2 regions of the Thermoanaerobacterium sp. RBIITD genome follow, and region 1 is predicted to be linked to the other one. Evidence: riboswitches for the same ligand, from Rfam matches in the RefSeq annotation. Region 1 holds a riboswitch; the other holds the start of a gene.
What was found. Region 1 has a riboswitch for FMN ahead of CPG45_RS06700 (bifunctional 3,4-dihydroxy-2-butanone-4-phosphate synthase/GTP cyclohydrolase II). Riboswitches for the same ligand answer to the same signal wherever they lie in the genome.
Positions count from the first base shown of each region.

Region 2: another riboswitch for FMN. It lies ahead of CPG45_RS02860 (ECF transporter S component); the one in region 1 lies ahead of CPG45_RS06700 (bifunctional 3,4-dihydroxy-2-butanone-4-phosphate synthase/GTP cyclohydrolase II).

Region 1 covers NZ_LT906662.1:1,447,339-1,452,765, forward strand. The annotation lists gene ribD (bifunctional diaminohydroxyphosphoribosylaminopyrimidine deaminase/5-amino-6-(5-phosphoribosylamino)uracil reductase RibD) at 1-739, shown strand, start outside; gene CPG45_RS06695 (riboflavin synthase) at 743-1,366, shown strand; FMN riboswitch at 1,423-1,535, shown strand; gene CPG45_RS06700 (bifunctional 3,4-dihydroxy-2-butanone-4-phosphate synthase/GTP cyclohydrolase II) at 1,667-2,857, shown strand; gene ribH (6,7-dimethyl-8-ribityllumazine synthase) at 2,947-3,423, shown strand; gene ytvI (sporulation integral membrane protein YtvI) at 3,643-4,707, opposite strand; gene CPG45_RS17005 (hypothetical protein) at 4,790-4,957, opposite strand; gene lepB (signal peptidase I) at 5,111-5,427, shown strand, end outside.
Region 2 covers NZ_LT906662.1:579,545-594,328, reverse strand. The annotation lists gene CPG45_RS02890 (Tex family protein) at 1-757, shown strand, start outside; gene prpE (bis(5'-nucleosyl)-tetraphosphatase PrpE) at 1,006-1,764, shown strand; gene CPG45_RS02880 (TVP38/TMEM64 family protein) at 1,789-2,478, shown strand; gene CPG45_RS02875 (amidohydrolase) at 2,712-3,869, shown strand; gene argF (ornithine carbamoyltransferase) at 3,934-4,875, shown strand; gene arcC (carbamate kinase) at 4,992-5,933, shown strand; FMN riboswitch at 6,026-6,152, shown strand; gene CPG45_RS02860 (ECF transporter S component) at 6,217-6,801, shown strand; gene tsaE (tRNA (adenosine(37)-N6)-threonylcarbamoyltransferase complex ATPase subunit type 1 TsaE) at 6,919-7,377, shown strand; gene tsaB (tRNA (adenosine(37)-N6)-threonylcarbamoyltransferase complex dimerization subunit type 1 TsaB) at 7,377-8,060, shown strand; gene rimI (ribosomal protein S18-alanine N-acetyltransferase) at 8,100-8,546, shown strand; gene tsaD (tRNA (adenosine(37)-N6)-threonylcarbamoyltransferase complex transferase subunit TsaD) at 8,558-9,577, shown strand; gene CPG45_RS02835 (D-2-hydroxyacid dehydrogenase) at 9,796-10,746, shown strand; gene abc-f (ribosomal protection-like ABC-F family protein) at 10,757-12,649, opposite strand; gene CPG45_RS02825 (flagellar motor protein) at 12,775-13,587, shown strand; gene CPG45_RS02820 (OmpA/MotB family protein) at 13,574-14,287, shown strand; gene CPG45_RS02815 (redox-sensing transcriptional repressor Rex) at 14,361-14,784, shown strand, end outside.

The sequences.
Region 1 (5,427 bases):
CTTAAATGTATATACAGGAATTTTAAAAAACGAAGCGCAAAAATTAAATGAAATCTTTATAAAGTATATCACAACTAAAATTCCTTATGTGATTTTAAAATCTGCAATGACTGTTGATGGCAAGATTGCAACAACTATTGGTGATTCTAAATGGATAACAAACGAAAAATCAAGAGAGCATGTCCATATGTTAAGAGGACGTGTCATGGCAATAATGGTCGGTGTTAATACGGTAATCAAAGATAATCCATACCTTACCGCGAGAATAAGAGGGTTAAAAAGTCCTACAAGGATTATAATCGATAGCCAAGGAAGAATTCCATTGGATTCAAATGTTTTATGCGATAGATCGGCAAAGACTATAATTGCAACAACTAAAAAAATGCCTGTGGATAAAATAAATAAATTAAGGAATTTGGCTATCGACATTATAATTGTCGATAGCATAGATGGAAAAGTGAATTTAAAAGAATTAATAAAAGTACTTGGAACTATGGGCATAGACAGTGTACTTATCGAAGGAGGAGGAACATTAAATTACTCGGCTTTAAAAGAAGGAATAGTCGACAAAGTCATGTTTTATATAGCACCAAAGATTATAGGTGGTAGTAATGCGTTAACACCCGTAGAAGGAAATGGAATTGATTATATAAAGGATGCGATAAAGCTTAATGATATAGAGATAACAAAGTTTGATGATGACATACTTATAACCGGATATATTGAAAAGTGGGTGTGAATTATGTTTACAGGAATAATAGAAGAGGTTGGCAAAGTCAAAAGATTACAACATGGTGATTTCACTAAATTAATAATAGAATGTGAAAAAGTCATAGATGGTACAAAAGTTGGAGATAGCATAGCTGTAAATGGAGTATGTCTTACAGTTACAAATATAGATAAAAACTTAATTACTGCGGATGTAATGCCGGAAACATTAAAGTCAAGCAATTTAGGAAGCTTAAAAAATGGAAGTATTGTTAACCTTGAAAGAGCGTTAAGTCTAACAGGGAGGCTTGGAGGTCATATTGTAACAGGTCATATAGATACAACAGGTACTATAATCAATAAAATTTTGGACATGAATGCACATATATTTAAAATAAGCATTGATGAAAGATACTCAAAGTATGTGGTAAGTAAAGGAAGCATAGCTGTTGATGGTATTAGCTTGACTGTTGTTGAAGCATCTATGAATTATTTTACAGTATCAATAATACCTCATACAGAGTCTTATACAACACTTAAACATAAAGGCGTAGGAGACAGTGTCAATATAGAAGTGGATATATTAGCAAAATATATAGAAAAAATTATTCCAAAAAGGAGTATTGAAGATTTGCTTAAAGATAATGGATTTGTGTAATTTTTATTGTATTTATTTTTAAAATATTATATAATTAATTAAGATAACTTAATAGAGTATGCCTTCAGGGATTGGTGTAATTCCATACCGGCGGTATAGCCCGCGAGCCTATGGCTGATCTGGTTAAATTCCAGAGCCGACAGTACAGTCTGGATGAAAGAAGGAGTTAATGAAAACATAGGATTTAATTTATTATAATATAGAATTTAATGTTTCAAAGCCCTGAGGTATAAATACTTCAGGGCTTTATTATATTTTTGAAGGTATATTCTTTTATAGAATTAGAAGGAGCTGATAAATTTGCTTGATGTGATTGAAGATGTTGTAAATGATATTAAAGATGGTAAAATGGTTATTGTTGTTGATGATGAAAACAGGGAAAATGAGGGCGACTTAGTCATGGCTGCAGAAAAGGTTACAGGAGAGCACATTAATTTTATGATAAAGTACGGCCGTGGTCTTGTATGTGCTCCAATGACGGAAAAGAGACTTAATGAGCTTGGAATTTACCAGATGGTTGAAAATAATACTGATCATAAAGAAACTGCTTTTACTGTATCTGTGGATTATAAGGATTGTAAAACAGGGATTTCCGCATATGAGAGAGCATTAACCATAAAAATGCTTATTGATGATAATGCTAAACCGGAGGATTTTACAAAGCCTGGACATGTATTTCCATTAAGAGCAAAAGATGGCGGTGTATTAAAAAGAGCAGGACATACAGAAGCTGCCTTTGACCTTGCAAAGCTTGCTGGCCTTAAAAGTGCCGGTGTAATATGTGAGATAATAAAAGATGATGGTACAATGGCGAGGCTTCCTGACCTTTTAGAGTTTTCTAAGAAATTTAATCTTAAAATAGTATCTATTGCGGACTTAATAGAATACAGAAGGAAAAACGAAACACTTGTAAAAAGAGTAGCTGAAGCACAGTTACCTACAAAATATGGGGATTTCAAAATAATAGGATATGAAGAAATTCTAACGGGGAAAGAACATGTGGCACTTATAAAAGGAGAGTTAACTGAAGAACCTACACTTGTGAGAGTACATTCAGAATGCTTAACAGGCGAAATAATGGGATCTTTAAGATGTGATTGTGGTGACCAGCTACATGCCGCACTAACAAAGATTGGACAGGAAGGTGGCGTTCTCCTATACCTAAGACAGGAGGGTAGAGGAATTGGCCTTATAAACAAGATAAAAGCATATCACCTTCAAGACGGTGGTCTTGATACTGTAGATGCAAATCTAAAGCTTGGATTTCCGGCGGATATGAGAGAATACGGTATAGGAGCACAGATCTTAAAAGATTTGGGCTTAAAAAAGCTTAGAATAATGACTAATAATCCTAAAAAATTAGCCGGTATATCAGGTTATGGACTTGAAATAGTAGAAAGGGTCCCTATAGAGATATGTCCAAATGATCATAATGAAAAATACCTTGAAACAAAAAAGGAAAGGATGGGCCACATCCTTCACGCTGTATGAAATCCGGACATGGGACAGTTTTCTTTCTGATTTTGTAAATGGAGACTATGATAATTTTATATATAAATTATTTGTGAGGAGAGATTAACTTGAAAATATATGAAGGCAAACTCATTGGTGAAGGTTTAAAAATAGGAATAGTTATAAGCAGGTTCAATGAATTCATAACAAATAAGCTTTTAGACGGTGCTCTAGATGCACTTAAGAGGCATGGTGTAAAAGATGACGATATAGAAATCGCCTGGACTCCCGGTGCATTTGAATTGCCTCTTATAGCGAAAAAAATGGTAATGAAAAAAAAATATGACGCCATTATTTCACTTGGTGCAGTAATAAGAGGAGATACGCCACATTTTGATTATGTTGCAAATGAAGTATCAAAGGGAATTGCAAAAGTTTCGATTGATTTTGATACACCTGTTATATTTGGCGTACTTACGACAGATACGATTGAACAGGCGATTGTAAGGTCTGGTACAAAAGCTGGTAATAAAGGTTTTGATGCTGCAGTTTCGGCGATAGAGATGGCAAATTTATTAAAAGAATATAATACTACCGTACTATGAACTTTCTATTTGATATGATATTTACAGAATATCAGATGTAGGTTTTATAAAAATGGATAAAAAGTATGTTACAGTTGTAGGGAGTAATCAAATTTTGGGCCACACATATTTAATGCTGGCCAGATGCTAAAATTAACAAAAAATGTAAATAATGAATATGATGATGAAAGCAAACAAATTTAAACCTCCTATTAGGAGGTTTTTCATTTTAAATTATTTTTATTTCCAAGATGGCACGATTCCGGCTTTTTGAAGTGTTTTAAATAAAACCACGAACACGGGCCCCATTATAAGGCCTAAACCGCCAAAAAGCTTTGCACCAATAAACATAGAGAGAAGCGTTACAAGTGGGTGGAGACCTATGCTTTTTCCTACAATTTTTGGCTCTATGATTTGCCTTACAACTGTTACGAAACCTAAGAGTATTAATAAATATATTCCTATCATATAGTTTTTAGTAAGTATGTTATATAAAGCCCATGGCACTAGAACTGAACCAGAACCCAAAACAGGTAGTATATCGACGAAACTAACTATCAAGCCTAATAAAAATGCATAATCAAATCCAATGATAGTCAGGCCTATTGAAACTTCCATAAATGTTATAAACATTATGATTATTTCAGCCCTTAAAAAACCAATAAGTGTTTGAAATAGTTCGATTTTTATGTAATTTGCGTGTTTAGTCCAGACGGATGGGAATTGTCTTTTAAAAAAATTGATTATCATCCATTTATCCTTGCTTAAGAAGTATGTTGAAACAATTGTTATAAGCGTCATAAAGAATAAATTTGGTAACTTTGCAGCTAAACTTAAAAGCCATGAAGCTATGTTTTTTGCAATGATAGATATATTATTCAGAATTGACTGAAGGTTATTCTCAAAAAATGTTGTAATGTTTGGTGGCAATGTAATGTAATATCTTCTGATCCTATCTATCGTATCAGGTATAATCAAATCGAAATTTTTTGTATACTTTGGTGCGTATTCTGCAAGCGTATTGAGCTCAAAAATCAGTTGTGTTATCAAAAGTGTAATTAAAAGGCCTATTATTGCAATCAACATAAATATCAGTAAGATAGAAGAAATTCCTCGCGGTATTCTTAATTTCTTTTCAAAAAATTCGACGGCTGGATCAATAAGAATAGCTAAAAATAATGCAATTGCGAAGGGCATCAAAAAAGGAATTAATTTAAATGCCAACAGGTAAAAAGCAATTACTACAACCAAAATAGTTAACATGTCCTTTAAATTACTGCCATATTTTGAGATAAATTCTTTCACCTCGATCCCTCCTTACAATAATTATAATATGACAAAAAGCTTATGTCTACTATTAATAAATAAAATCCGGTATTTCCGGATTTTATTGGGCGGTTTTTATTTTTATTTCGTATGATTTTTTTGCTATTTCGGACTGTGATATAACACCCTTTTCAATTAGAAGCTCAATTAGAGATGTAATTGCAAGTGTGTTTTTATACTCTGTATCTTTTATATTGGCAAGTTCTAAAATATATTTAATTTCGTTCATGCAATACCCCCCTTAACTATTAGATATTTTAATTATTGACATATTTTATTAGAATATACATATTAATATTTATTGGTTTTTAATTTTTGAATTAGTATTTGGTACTTCAATGTGATATAATATTTTTGTATATTTCGATAAGGGGATTGAACAATGAAAAGTAATGCTCGAAAGGAATTAATAAGCTGGATTATAACGATTGGCCTTGCATTCATTATAGCTTTGTTTATTAGGACTTATATTTTCGAACTTGTAGATGTACCGACTGGTTCGATGCTAAATACGATACAGTTAAATGATAAATTTATAGAGAACAAATTTATATACAGATTTGAGCCAATTAAAAGAGGAGATATAGTCGTTTTTAGGTATCCTGATGATCCATCAGTAAATTTTGTAAAAAGAGTAATAGGTATTGGCGGGGATACAATTGAAATAAAGAATGGCATCCTATATAGAAATGGTGTTGC
Region 2 (14,784 bases), 860 kb from region 1:
TCAAAAAATGCTCGGTGAGGCACTAAATGGAGTTGTCGAGGATTGTGTTAATAGCGTTGGTGTGGATTTAAATACGGCATCTGTATCACTTTTAAAATATGTATCTGGAATAAATTCATCTATTGCTAAGAATATAGTTGAATATCGCAACGAAATTGGCGTATTTAAAGACCGAAAACAGCTGAAAAAAGTAAAAAGGCTTGGGGAAGCTGCGTTTACTCAATGTGCTGGCTTTTTAAGGATAATTAATGGCGATAATATCTTTGATTCGACAGGAGTTCACCCCGAAAGATATGAAGTATTAGATACACTACTTGAAAAGTTTAAATATAAAAAAGATGAATTAAATTCTAATAATTTGAGGGAATTTGCTCATAGACTTGAAGATTATGGGTTAAATAAAATCTCAGAAGAATATGAAATAGGCTTACCAACTTTAAAAGATATCGTAAATGAGCTGAAAAAACCCGGAAGAGACCCTAGAGAAGAGCTTCCAAAACCTATACTTATGTCAGATGTAATGACAATAGAACAGCTAAAACCTGGTATGGAGCTTATGGGTACAGTCAGAAATGTTGTTGATTTCGGATGCTTTGTTGATATAGGTGTGCACACTGATGGGCTCGTTCATATATCGGAGATGTCACAAAATTATATTAAACATCCATTAGATGTAGTATCTGTAGGTGATATTGTAAAAGTGAAAGTTCTTGATGTAGATATTGATAGAAATAGAATATCCCTTTCAATGAAATAAAAGGTGCATGTGTGTTTTATTATTACAAAATTTTGACATTAATTATAGCATAAAAAATTGACCATTGATTAGCAGGTGAGTAAAACAACCTGCTATTTTAAGTTTTATTGCAACTATTAAGTAATCTATATTATAATATAATTGATGTTATATTTTGTAAAAAATATAATGTTCATATAACTTATATATTACTTTTTTAAAAAGAGGAATAATAATAAAGAATATTATTTCTTTATGGAGGTATTAATTTGACGGCGTATGATATTATTGGCGATGTTCATGGATGTTATGATGAATTAATAAAACTGATTGATATGTTAGGGTATAAATTAAAAGATGATGTATATACGCACCCTAGTGGCAGAAAACTTGTTTTTCTTGGTGATATAACAGACAGAGGGCCGGATTCCGTCGGTGTCATAGAATTAGTTTATAAAAATGTAAAGAGTGGCAATGCTTTGTATATACCTGGAAATCATTGCAATAAACTTTATAGGTATTTTTTAAACCATAAAGTTAAGATAATACATGGACTTGAGACAACCGTTGCCGAAATTAATGAATTAAATGAGACAACAAGGCAAATAATTATAGCTCATTTTACTGAACTATACGAAAGTGCACCACTATACCTCATACTTGACAATAGAAAACTTGTCGTTGCACATGCTGGAATACGTGAAGATTATATCGGATACTATGGGAATAAGGTTAAACAGTTTGTCTTATATGGTGATATAACTGGTGAGAAAAATCTTGATGGAACACCAGTAAGGCTTGATTGGGCAAAAAGGTATAAGGGAAGTTCTTTTGTTGTTTATGGGCATACACCAGTTAAAGAGCCGCGATTTACAAATAAAACCGTAAATATTGATACAGGTTGTGTATTTGGTGGATACTTGACTGCTTTAAGATATCCTGAAATAAAAATAGTAAATGTAAAATCAGCTATGCCATACGATGAAAGTAGATTTAAAGACATTGATAATAATACAATGTTTATATAATAATAAAAATTGGAGGGTAATCCCGTGAAAAAAGACAAAAGAAAATTGATATTAAATGGGATATTGATAATTGCATTTATCTTCTTATTTGTGTGGATTTTGCTGACATATGGTAAAGACTTGACATATCTTTTAAAAAATCCAGTAAAATTTGAAAGATGGATAAAAAATTTCGGCACTGTTGGTATATTAATTTTTATTGCGATACAAATAATTCAGGTCGTGATATTTGTGATACCAGGCGAAGTAGTCCAGATTGCAGGCGGGTATCTCTACGGCACATTTTTTGGATCTATATATTCGATAGTTGGTATTACCATTGGTTCTTTAATATGTTTTATTGTTGCACGATTGCTAGGGTTTGACTTTGTAAGAAACTTATTATCAGAGGAAAAGCTAAATAAATTTGATTATATTATAAACAATGAAAAAGGCGAATTTGTATTATTTCTTTTGTTTTTTTTACCAGGACTTCCTAAGGATGCTCTATCATATATAGCCGGTTTAACACCTGTTAAATTCATTAATTTCTTTATAATAACACTTATAGCTAGATTGCCTGGGATTGTAATTTCGGCATATATCGGTGCAAACTTGGAAATTAAAAACTATACTATAGCTATAATAATCTCAATAATAGCGATATTATTATTTACTATAGGATTATATAATAAGGATAAGGTAATGAAAAAATTAAGAGATTATAATAAATGATGTTTACAATATCACGAATTTTAATATTATAGTTAGGTAGATGGAAAATAATATTATTTATGGCATGCACCTCTTCTCACAAGAAGGCTAATAAAATTATATCACATGTTGATAATCATTTCATGGATTTCATTTCATTGTATGATATAATATTTTTAAGATTCTTTTATCAAGAAAAATCATTTAATGGCGCAAAAATAACATTGCGCTTAAACACTGAGGGGGTATACATAATGTATCTTTTAAAAGGTGGAAAAGTCCTGACAATGGCAGGTAAAAATTATGATAAAGCAGATGTACTTATAGATGATGGTAAAATTCTTGATGTAGGTGAAGATATTATTGCACCACTAGATGCTGATGTGATTGATGTTACTGGTCTTACTGTTATGCCTGGTATGATTGATGCTCATTGCCATCTCGGAATGTGGGAAAATGCCATGGGATTTGAGGGCGCTGATGGAAACGAGGCAACGGATCCTATAACACCACAGATGAGGGCTATCGACGGGATAAATCCAATGGATAAATACTTTGAAGAAGCATACGAAGCTGGTGTAACGACTGCAGTTACAGGGCCTGGTAGTGCCAATGTAATAGGAGGACAATTTGCGGCGATAAAAACATATGGTAAAAGAATAGATGATATGATAATAAAGGCACCTGTAGCAGTTAAAGTTGCCTTTGGCGAAAATCCAAAGACGGTATACAATGAACAACATAAAATGCCGACTACAAGAATGGCTGTTGCAGCATTATTAAGACAAGAACTTATAAAAGCACAGGAATATATGGAAAATATGGAGAAGTATGCTGATGATGATGAGAAAAGACCTAGTAGGGATTTGGGACTTGAGGCTTTAGTAAAAGTATTAAAGCATGAAATACCTCTAAAGGCTCATGCCCATAGAGCTGATGATATATTTACGGCACTAAGGATTGCGAAGGAATTTAATGTTGATATAACACTTGACCATTGTACAGAAGGACACCTAATCGCAGATTATCTCGTAAAGGAAAATGCAAAAGTAATTGTTGGGCCATCTCTTTCTGAGAGGTCAAAGATAGAACTTATAAATCTTACATTTAAGACACCGGGAATCTTATCAAAAGCAGGCCTAGATGTGGCAATTATGACAGATCATCCGGTGATACCACTAAATTATCTACCAATATGTGCTGGACTTGCAGTAAAAGAAGGAATGGATGAGATGGAGGCTTTGAAGGCAATAACGATAAATCCCGCAAAGATTGTAGGTATATCTGATAGAGTTGGAAGCATTGAAAAGGGCAAAGACGCCGATATTGCGGTTTTTGATGGAAGCCCGATTGAAATAAAAACAAAGACTAAATATGTATTTATAAATGGTGAAATAGTATATAAAGCATAAAGTCTTTACTATGAATTATTAATAATATAAAATTAAGTAGATGAATACATAAGGAGGAAAATAAATGGCATTTAATTTAAAAGGCAGATGCTTATTAACATTAAAAGACTATACGCCGCAAGAGATAAGATACCTTCTTGACATTGCGAAAGAAGTAAAAGCTGAAAGAAGAGCAGGGATTGTTCATCAGAGATTTCTTGGTAAAACAATTGCGCTGATATTTGAAAAGCGTTCAACAAGGACGAGATGTGCATTTGAGACGGCTTTTGGTGAGGAAGGTGGATATCCAGTATTTTTGTCGACAGATGATATTCAGCTTGGTGCGAAAGAATCAATAGAAGACACTGCAAGAGTCCTTGGAAGGATGTTTGATGCAATAGAATTTAGGGGTTTTAAGCAAAGCACTGTTGAAGCACTTGCAAAATATTCTGGTATACCAGTATTCAATGGACTAACTGATGAATATCATCCAACACAGGTTTTAGCAGACCTCATGACTGTCGAAGAGGAGTTTGGATTTCTTAAGGGCACTAAGTTAGTGTTTGTCGGCGATGGAAGAAATAATATGGCAAATACATTAGCGATTGGGTGTGCAAAGATGGGTATGGACTACGTCATAAATTCTCCAAAGGAGCTATGGCCATCTGATGCATACATAAATGAAGTAAAAGAAATGGCAAAGGAGAATGGAGCTACTTTTACAATAACAGATGTACCTGGTGAAGGTGTAGATGGTGCACATGCTATATATACTGATGTATGGGCATCGATGGGGGAAGAAGCCAAACAGAAGGAAAGAGAAGCATTGCTAAGGCCATTTCAGGTTAATGAAGATTTAATGAGAAAGACGGGAAGAGATGATACTATATTCCTTCATTGTTTACCGGCGATAAAGGGTCAGGAAGTGACACTTGATGTAATAGAAGGAAAACAATCGAGGGTATGGGATGAAGCTGAAAATCGAAAACATACGATAAAGGCTGTAATGCTTGCTACAATGCTATAAATTTATAAGAAGATATCCGAGCAATATGTGTTCGGATATTTATTTTTCTACTATTCAAAACATGAATAAAATGATATAATGTAGAATGTTATTAATTGCTTATGTAGGAGGATAACATGGAGGAAAAAGTAGTTATAGCACTTGGGGGAAATGCTTTGCAGGATAAAAATACTCCGCCTACTGCGGAAGCTCAGCTTGATGTCGTTAAAAGGACAGCAGGATATATTGTAGATATAATAGAAAAAGGCTATTCTATCATAATAACACATGGAAATGGCCCGCAGGTTGGTAATATTGTAATACAAAATGAAACAGCTTCAAATGTAATACCTGCCATGCCATTTGATGTATGTGGTGCTGAAAGTCAAGGTATGATAGGATATATGATACAGCAATGCCTTGGAGAAGTTTTTAAGGAGAGAAATATAGATAGAGATGTTGCAACAATTGTTACACAGGTTGTAGTTGATAAAAATGATCCGGCTTTTTTGAAACCAACAAAACCAATAGGACCATTTTATTCAAAAGAAGAAGCCGAAATACTTAAAAAGTGCAAGGGCTATGAAATGGTAGAAGACAGTGGAAGAGGTTATAGAAGAGTAGTTGCATCACCTGACCCTAAAGAGATCGTAGAACTTAAAACGATAAAACTTCTTGAGAATAATGGTGTTATAGTAATAACAGCAGGTGGCGGTGGTATACCTGTTATTAGAGAAAATGGAAGCTTGAGGGGAGTTGCCGCTGTTATTGATAAAGACCTTGCATCTGAAAAACTTGCGGAGGATATAAATGCAGATATTCTTTTGATACTTACCGCTGTTGAAAAAGTCTATATCAATTATAAAAAACCTAATGAAAAAGCACTCGGTGAGATTTCTGTAGAAGAAGCACAAAAATATTTAGATGAAGGCCAATTTGTACCGGGTAGCATGTTGCCGAAAGTAAAGGCTTCCATAAGATTTGCAAAATCAAAACCTGGAAGAAAAGCGATAATAACATCATTGGAAAAGGCTTCTGATGCACTTTCTGGAAGAGCAGGGACTGTTATAAAAAGTTGATTGAATTAGAATTCTTAAAGGAAGGATAAAAATTATCTTGACAAAATGATATTTTTGTGAAAAAATATATGTTGAAATAAATAAATAATAAAGAATATCTTCAGGGCAGGGTGAAATTCCCGACCGGCGGTAAGCAAAAGCAAGCCCGCGACCCGCGGAAGCGGTGGACTTGGTGTGATTCCAAGGCCGACAGTAAAGTCTGGAGGAAAGAAGATTTTATTTTTATTGTGATACAAAATCCTGAAGATATATTCTTCAGGATTTTTGATATGGAGGGGTTATTATGGAGTATAGTAAAACAAGAGTAATAGTAACTGTGGGGTTATTGTCGGCAATTGCATTTGTACTTATGTACCTTGAGTTCCAGGTACCATTATTTCCCAGTTTTCTAAAATTCGATTTCAGCGATATACCACCGCTTTTAGCATCCTTTGCATTAGGACCCATATATGGTATTTTTGTAGAGATTGTTAAAAACGTAATACATTTACCTGTAAGCCAGACAGGTGGTATCGGAGAGATCGCAAATTTTATTGTAGGCTCAATATTTGTTTATACTGTAGGAACTATCTACAAGAAAAATAAATCGAAAAAAGTTGCATTAATTGCAATGCTGGTTGGAACAATTGCCATGGCTTTTGCAGGTTCAATACTCAATTATTATGTATTTTTGCCGTTATATCAAAAAATTATGGGATGGCCGCTAAGTGCCATTATCGGGATGGGAAAAACTGCCAATAGTCATATTGTTGATTTGAAGACACTCATATCATATGGCATATTTCCATTTAATATACTAAAAGGACTTGTACTATCGCTTATTACATTCCTTATATACAAAAAGCTTTCACCAATGTTGCATATGTAAATTAAGAATTATTTAAAATGGCGGATTTTATCCGCTTTTTTTATTGGCATACTATGCGTTTGATTTGTGTTATACTTGGTATATAATAATTGTATAAAATTTATGGTGGTGTAAAATATGAAAATAAAAATTGCAACAAAAAATGCTAAAGAAACCGAAAATTTGGGTGTTAAACTAGGAAAATTATTAAAAAAAGGTGATATAGTATTACTTTCAGGAAATCTCGGTACCGGTAAAACTGTTTTAACAAAAGGTATTGCAAAAGGTATGGGGATTTTAGATTATGTGACAAGCCCGACATTTATGATTGTGAATGAACATATGGGCAATACACCATTATACCATTTTGATGTTTACAGGATAGAGGATTATACGGAATTATACGATATAGGTTATGAGGAGTATTTTTACGGCAATGGTGTTTGTGTTATAGAGTGGCCTGAAAAAATAAAACCGCTTATTCCCAAAGAATATCTTTACGTACATATAGATTCAGGTTCTACCGATGATGAAAGAGTTATAGAAATTGCGCCTTGCGGGAAAAAGTATGAAGATATACTTAAGGAGATGAAATGATGAAGATACTTGCTATAGATTCTTCCTCAAAGACAGCCACCGTCGCTATTGTTGATGAAGAAGGTGTAATAGGTGAATTTTCAATAAATCATTTAAGGCATTCGGTAATATTAATGCCTATGATCGATGAAATACTTAAAATGGCTGAAACAAAAAAAGAAGAAATAACGCATATTGCAGTATGCGAAGGACCCGGTTCGTTTACAGGGCTTAGAATTGGAGCTGCTACAGCAAAGGGGCTTGCACAGGCATTGAGTGTACCTATTGTTGGTGTGTCTTCCCTTGACGGTCTTGCATTTAATGTTAGTGAATTTAAAGGCATAATATGCCCTGTTATTGATGCGTTAAGAGGCTATGTGTATACATCTTTTTATAGAGGTGGCAATGAACTTAAAAAGCTATCTGATACGATCCTCATGAAGGCTAAAGACTTACCTGATATAATTAAAAATTATAACTCAGATGTTATGTATATTGGTGATGGTGTTACATCATATAAAGAATTTTTAAATAAAAAATATGATTTTAATACATTTTTTGCATCATCTGTTGATAATATAGCTAGGGCATCGTCGATAGGTATTCAAGCTATAGAGAAAATCAAATGTGACGAATTAAACACATATATAGATTTTAAACCATATTATATAAGAAAACCGGCAGTTTTAGAAAACACTAAATAATAAATATTCTTTAAAAGTAATGAGGGGTTGAATTTATATATGTTGATTAATATTCGTTGCATGAAAAAATGCGATATTGATAAGGTTTTAGAGATAGAAAATTTATGCTTTTCAGTACCGTGGACAAGAGAATCTTTTTTAATGGAGATAACAAAAAATAAATGTGCACACTATATTGTAGCCGAAGTTGATGGCAAAACGGTCGGATATGGCGGTTTTTGGGTTGTTATTGATGAAGGCCATATAACAAATATTGCGGTACATCCTGATTTTAGAGGATTGGGAATCGGTTCTGCGATTGTCGAAGGACTCATTAATTTGGCAAAGAAAAAGGGAATCACCTCCATGACGCTGGAAGTTAGGGCAACAAACTTTATAGCACAATCATTGTATAAAAAATATGGATTTAGACCTGTAGGAAAGAGAAGAGGTTATTATCAGGACAATAATGAGGATGCAATAATAATGTGGAAATACGATATGTAAGGAGGTATTTTATGCATCAGGATTTACTTGTATTAGGAATTGAAACATCTTGTGATGAAACATCGGCGAGCATCGTCGAAAATGGCAAGTATGTAATGTCGAATGTAATATATTCTCAGATAGAAATACATAAAAAATACGGTGGTGTAGTACCTGAGATAGCATCGAGGAATCATATAGAAGTAATAGGAGAAGTTGTGACAAAAGCGCTTGATGATGCATATATTACGCTTGACGATGTAAATGTTGTTGCCGCAACATATGGACCTGGACTCGTCGGTGCATTACTAGTAGGACTTTCATATGGAAAAGCGCTGGCATATGGAAAAGGATTGCCTTTTGTTGGTGTAAATCATATCGAAGGACATATTTCAGCTAATTATCTTGGTGGTGACTTTGAACCACCATTTATTTGCTTAATAGCATCTGGCGGACATAGTCACATTGTTCATGTAAAAGACTATGGAGTTTATGAAGTTTTAGGAAGGACCGTTGATGATGCTGCTGGTGAAGCCTTTGACAAAGTTGCAAGAGCCTTAGGGCTTGGCTATCCAGGAGGCCCTAAAATCGACAAAATAGCGAAAGAAGGAGATCCTGAAAAGTATAAGTTTCCCAAATCTTTCATGGAAAAAGATAACTTCGACTTCAGTTTTAGTGGATTAAAGACAGCTGTAATAAATCAGCTCAATCATGAAAAGCAAAAAGGGTATTCAATAAATATTGCCGATTATGCTGCAAGCTTTCAAAAAAATGTAGTTGATGTCTTAACATATAAGCTTGTTAAAGCCGCTAAATATAAAAACTTAAAAAAGATTTCCATTGCCGGTGGTGTTGCATCAAATAGCCTCTTAAGGGCAAGGCTTGATGAAATAGCTAAGGAGGAAGGATTCCTACTGCATTATCCTAAGCAAATTTTTTGTACTGATAATGGTGCAATGATAGCAAGTGCTGGATATTTTGACTTTGTTCGCGGAAAAACGTCAGGGCTAGACTTAAATGCCATTCCTTATTTAAAACTTTTTAATTGTTGACGAAAAAGATGTGAACTTTGTGGAAAAATGTCTATAGAGCTTTGACAGTATGTTGTTATAGCTGTGGATAACTTTGTGGATATTGTGATTAACTTTAATACTTTGGATTATATGTAATGAAATGGAATAAAAATTTAATATAATAAAAGTACGTTATTTTATTGATATGGAGGAATATCGCTTTCTATAGAGAATATTTATTATATAGGTGGTGCATTATGAACAATATACTTTTTTTATCAAAAGTCAATAAAAAGTACTTAGAGGAGATTAAAAATTATGTTAATCAATTTTATGTGGTCAGTGTAGATGGACGGGAAGATGCTGAAAAATATATTAATAATACAGAGATATTGATATGCTACGATGGCGATGTAGACATTGAACTTATCAAAAAAGCAGATAAGTTAAAATGGATTCACCTATTGAGCGCCGGTGCCGATAATATGCCATTTAAGACATTAAAAGAACGTGGGATAATATTAACAAATTCTAGGGGCGTCCATAAATACCAAATATCAGAACAAGTTTTAGGATATATGCTTATGTTTGAAAGAGGCTTAAATACCTTTTTGAGAAAGCAGTTAAATAAAGAGTGGGATCGCTCAATTAGAGTTTCAGAGCTTTTTGGGAAAACAATTTGTATTATAGGTATTGGAAGTATAGGAGAAGAAATCGCAAGACTTTCAAAAGAATTTGGAATGAAAACAATAGGTGTTAGAAGATCAGGTAAACCATCTAAATTTATTGATGAAATGTATAATGATGAAGATTTGCTTAAAGCTGTATCAAAATCAGATTATGTCATATGTGCTCTTCCACTTACTGATGACACATATCACATGCTAAATAAGGAATTTTTTGAAAATATGAGGGAAGGCTCGTATTTTATAAATATTGGAAGAGGCAGAGTAGTAGATGAAAAGGCTTTAATAGACGCACTAAAAAATAAAAAGATAGAAGGTGCTGCCTTAGATGTATTTGAAGAAGAGCCATTGCCTAAGAATAGTCCTCTATGGGACATGGAAAATGTGATAATAACGCCTCATATGGCGGGAATTTCGCCATATTATATGAAAAGAGCACTTGAAATTATAAAAAGCAATTTAAAGGCATATTTGTCTGAAGGTGAATTTATCAATCTTATAGATCTAAGTAGACAGTATTAAAGCGGGTATCTTACCCGCTTAAATTTTCCCATTCATCATATAAATTATTTAGCTTTTCCTTTAAATTATTGTATTCTTTTTGTGTTTTCACAATCTCGCCATTTTTATATATTTCTGGATCGCACATTTTTTCTTCTAACTCTTTTATCCTATCTTCAATTTCAATAATCTTATTTTCTATGCTATTAATATACTCCTTTTGCTTTTTAGCTACTTTTTGTTTTAACTTTTCACGAACTTTTTCATTTTTTATTTGCGTCTTCGTCTTTTTCTCAGCCTCTTCTTGATAACTATTATTTTCGCTTTTCTTTTCAAGATAGTATGAATAATTTCCATAGTATTCTGTAATACCATCACTTGAAAGTTCTAAAACTTTTGTAGCTATTTTATCGATAAAGTATCTGTCATGGGATACAAATAACAGTGTACCGTCATAATCAAGTAAGGCTTTTTCAAGGACTTCCTTAGATTTTAAATCGAGGTGGTTTGTTGGTTCATCCATTAGAAGAAAATTTGCTTTTGACAAAATAAGTTTTAATAAAGATATGCGGGCTTTTTCACCACCGCTTAATTTGTCAATTGTTTTAAACACATCATCGCCACTAAAAAGGAATGATCCTAATAATGTTCTTATTTCAGTTTGAGTAAGATATGGATTTTCATCCCATATCTCATCAATTACTGTTTTATCATTATTTAGATTTGTTAGTTCTTGTTCATAATATCCTGTCACAACATTTGTACCAAAGCTTACAGTTCCATCGTATTTATCTAAAATTCCCAATATAATCTTTAGCAAAGATGTCTTTCCTACGCCATTTGGCCCGAGTATTGCGATTCTGTCTCCCTTTAGGACTTCAAAGCTTACATCATGAAATATTGGCTTTTCAAAACTCAATGATAAATTAGCAACTTTAAGGACATCATTGCCGCTTTTTTCGTCAAAATCAAATGATAATTTAATAGAATTATTGTTTATTATAGGCTTTTCAATCTTTTCCATTCTATTCAACATTTTTTGTTTACTTTCAGCCATTTTAACTGACTTTTCGCGGCGACGGTTTTTTTGTATCATTATCATTTCTTGAATTCTTTTGATTTCTTTTTGCTGTTCTTCATAAGCCTTCATCATTATATTTAATTCTTCATTCTTTTTTCTTAGGTATTCTGAATAATTGCCGTCATAAGCTTTTAAAGTTTTATTCTCAATTTCAAAGATGCGGTTAGCAACCTTGTCGAGGAAAAACCTATCATGGGATATTACCATTACTGTACCTTTATAAAACCTTAAATATTGTTCAAGCCATTCAATAGATGGTATATCAAGGTGGTTTGTCGGCTCGTCTAAAAGAAGTACATCTGGATTTTTTAATAATGTCTTAGCCAACATTAGCCTTGTCTTCTGTCCACCACTTAATACTGAAACAGATGTATCAAACTGAGATGGCAGAAACCCTAAGCCGATTAAAACACCTCTTACTTTACTGTCGACAGAATACCCTTCATTTTTATTGTATTCGTCTATTAAATTAGAATATTCTTCAAGAAGTTTATTTAATTCGTTTCCATCTTTAGTGTTTGCAATTTTATTTTCTAAATCTTTTATATTTCTTTCAAGTTCAAAAACATCATTAAATACGGTTTTGACTTCGTTGTATATGGATTGAGAACTTGAAATATATGCATTTTGCTCAAGATATCCTGGTTTAATCTGTGGCATCGATATACTTCCTGTATCAGGCTCTAAATTACCTACTAATATTTTAAATAATGTTGATTTGCCTGCACCATTGTCACCAACGATACCTATTCTGTCCCCTTCATTTACTATGAATGATATATTTTCTAATATAGTATCGATGCCATATGAAATACTTATATTATTTACTGTTATTATAGCCATTTATTATTCCTCCTGTTATAATAAATATATCAAAGATTATATATAATTTAAAGTTTTGTAGTATTTAATTTTTATCATGATAATGTCGATATTATACATAAGGTGAATTAGAGAGGGGAATAACTATGGATTTTGCGACATTATTAGGAATTATAATTGGTATTGGTTCACTGATTCTTGCATTTACATTAGAAGGCGGTGTAGTTGCTTCGCTAGTAGGCTTATCAGCGGCTATTATTGTTTTAGGAGGCACACTTGGTGCTACAATGGTATCATATTCTATGAAGGATATATTAAAGATACCAAAGCTTATTGGCAAGGCATTTAAAGAAGAGAACGATAATTATTTAGATATAATTAAATACTTTGTATATCTTTCACAGAAGGCCAGGAGTGAAGGACTTTTAAGCCTCGAGCAAGAGATACAATCTGATGAAATAAAAAACTTTGATCCTATTTTAAAAGAATGTCTTGAACTGGTAGTAGATGGTGCGGACATTGAACTCATTAAAACTACAATGGAAAATAAGATATACATAGAAGATACAGCTATGAAAAAAGAAGCTGGAATCTTTGAATCCGCTGGCGGTTATTCTCCGACAATGGGGATAATTGGTACTGTTATGGGACTTGTACATGTTCTTGGAAGTTTGAGCGAACCGGATAAGCTTGGACCGGCAATCGCTGTTGCTTTTATTGCAACATTGTATGGCGTTGGAATGGCAAATTTCGTATGGCTTCCAATAGGTCTGAAACTTAGAAATAAAGCTTCAGTAAAAAGGACAGAAAAAGAAATTATTTTAGAAGGTAGTCTCTCATTACAGGCTGGAGAAAATCCAAAGATAGTTGAGAAGAAACTAAAAACCTTTATGGTGGAACATGTGATAAATGAAAATACTTCAGATTTGAAAGGTGACATATCCGATGAGAAAGTATGATGATGATAATGACCAAAAGACAAATAAAGAAAGATGGCTTCTTACATATTCTGACATGATTACATTGTTGATGATATTTTTTATACTTCTTTATACTATAAGCAGTGTCAACTCAACTAAATTTTTACAAGTTGCGACATCACTTAATAAAACTTTCGAAGGGACTAATTATGTCATAGGACAATATAGCGGTAATAGTATAATTAATAGCATACAATCAAATAATAACGAAAATAACATCGAAATAAAACTGAATGAATTTATAAAACAGAATAATCTCCAAAATATGGTAACATACAAGATAGATGAAAGGGGACTTGTAATAAGCCTCAATGATGCATTATTATTTGATACTGGTTCTGCAGATATAAAACCAGAACAAAAAACTACCCTAATGAGGATTGGCAACATGCTTAAAACGATGCCAAATTATATAAGAGTCGAAGGATATACAGATGATGTACCAATTAACAATGATAAATTTCATTCAAATTGGGAATTATCTGTTATAAGGGCTACAAATGTCGTTAAAATACTTGTAGATGATGTTAACATGGATCCAAAAAAGATTTCTGTTGTCGGATATGGTGAGTATAGGCCCATTGTTCCGAATGATAATGACAAAAATAGACAGCTTAATAGAAGAGTAGATATTGTTATTATGAATACAGACTATAATAAATGGGAGCCAAATAAATAACTATTGCCAACTTGACAAATTATTTACAAAATCATATAATTTTATTATATGATACGATATCTGAGGTGATTTTATGACGAAAAAGACAATCGTATCCATGGCTGTCGTTAGAAGACTTCCGCGTTATCATAGATACTTAGAAGAACTTTTGAAAAATGATATAAAAAGGATATCATCAAAGGAATTAAGCGAAAAGATGGGTGTTACCGCATCTCAAATAAGACAGGATCTAAATAATTATGGTGGCTTTGGACAGCAAGGATATGGGTACAATGTGGAAGAATTGTATAATACTCTAACAAGAATATTAGGACTTGATAAGTCGTACAGCACAATTATAATAGGAGCTGGGAATCTTGGACAGGCTATTGCCAATTATACGAATTTTGAAAGAACCGGATTTAACTTAAAGGGTATATTTGATATTAACCCTAAGCTCTTTGGACTGAAAATAAGAGATATTGAAATTATGGATGTTGACAACTTAGAAAGTTTTT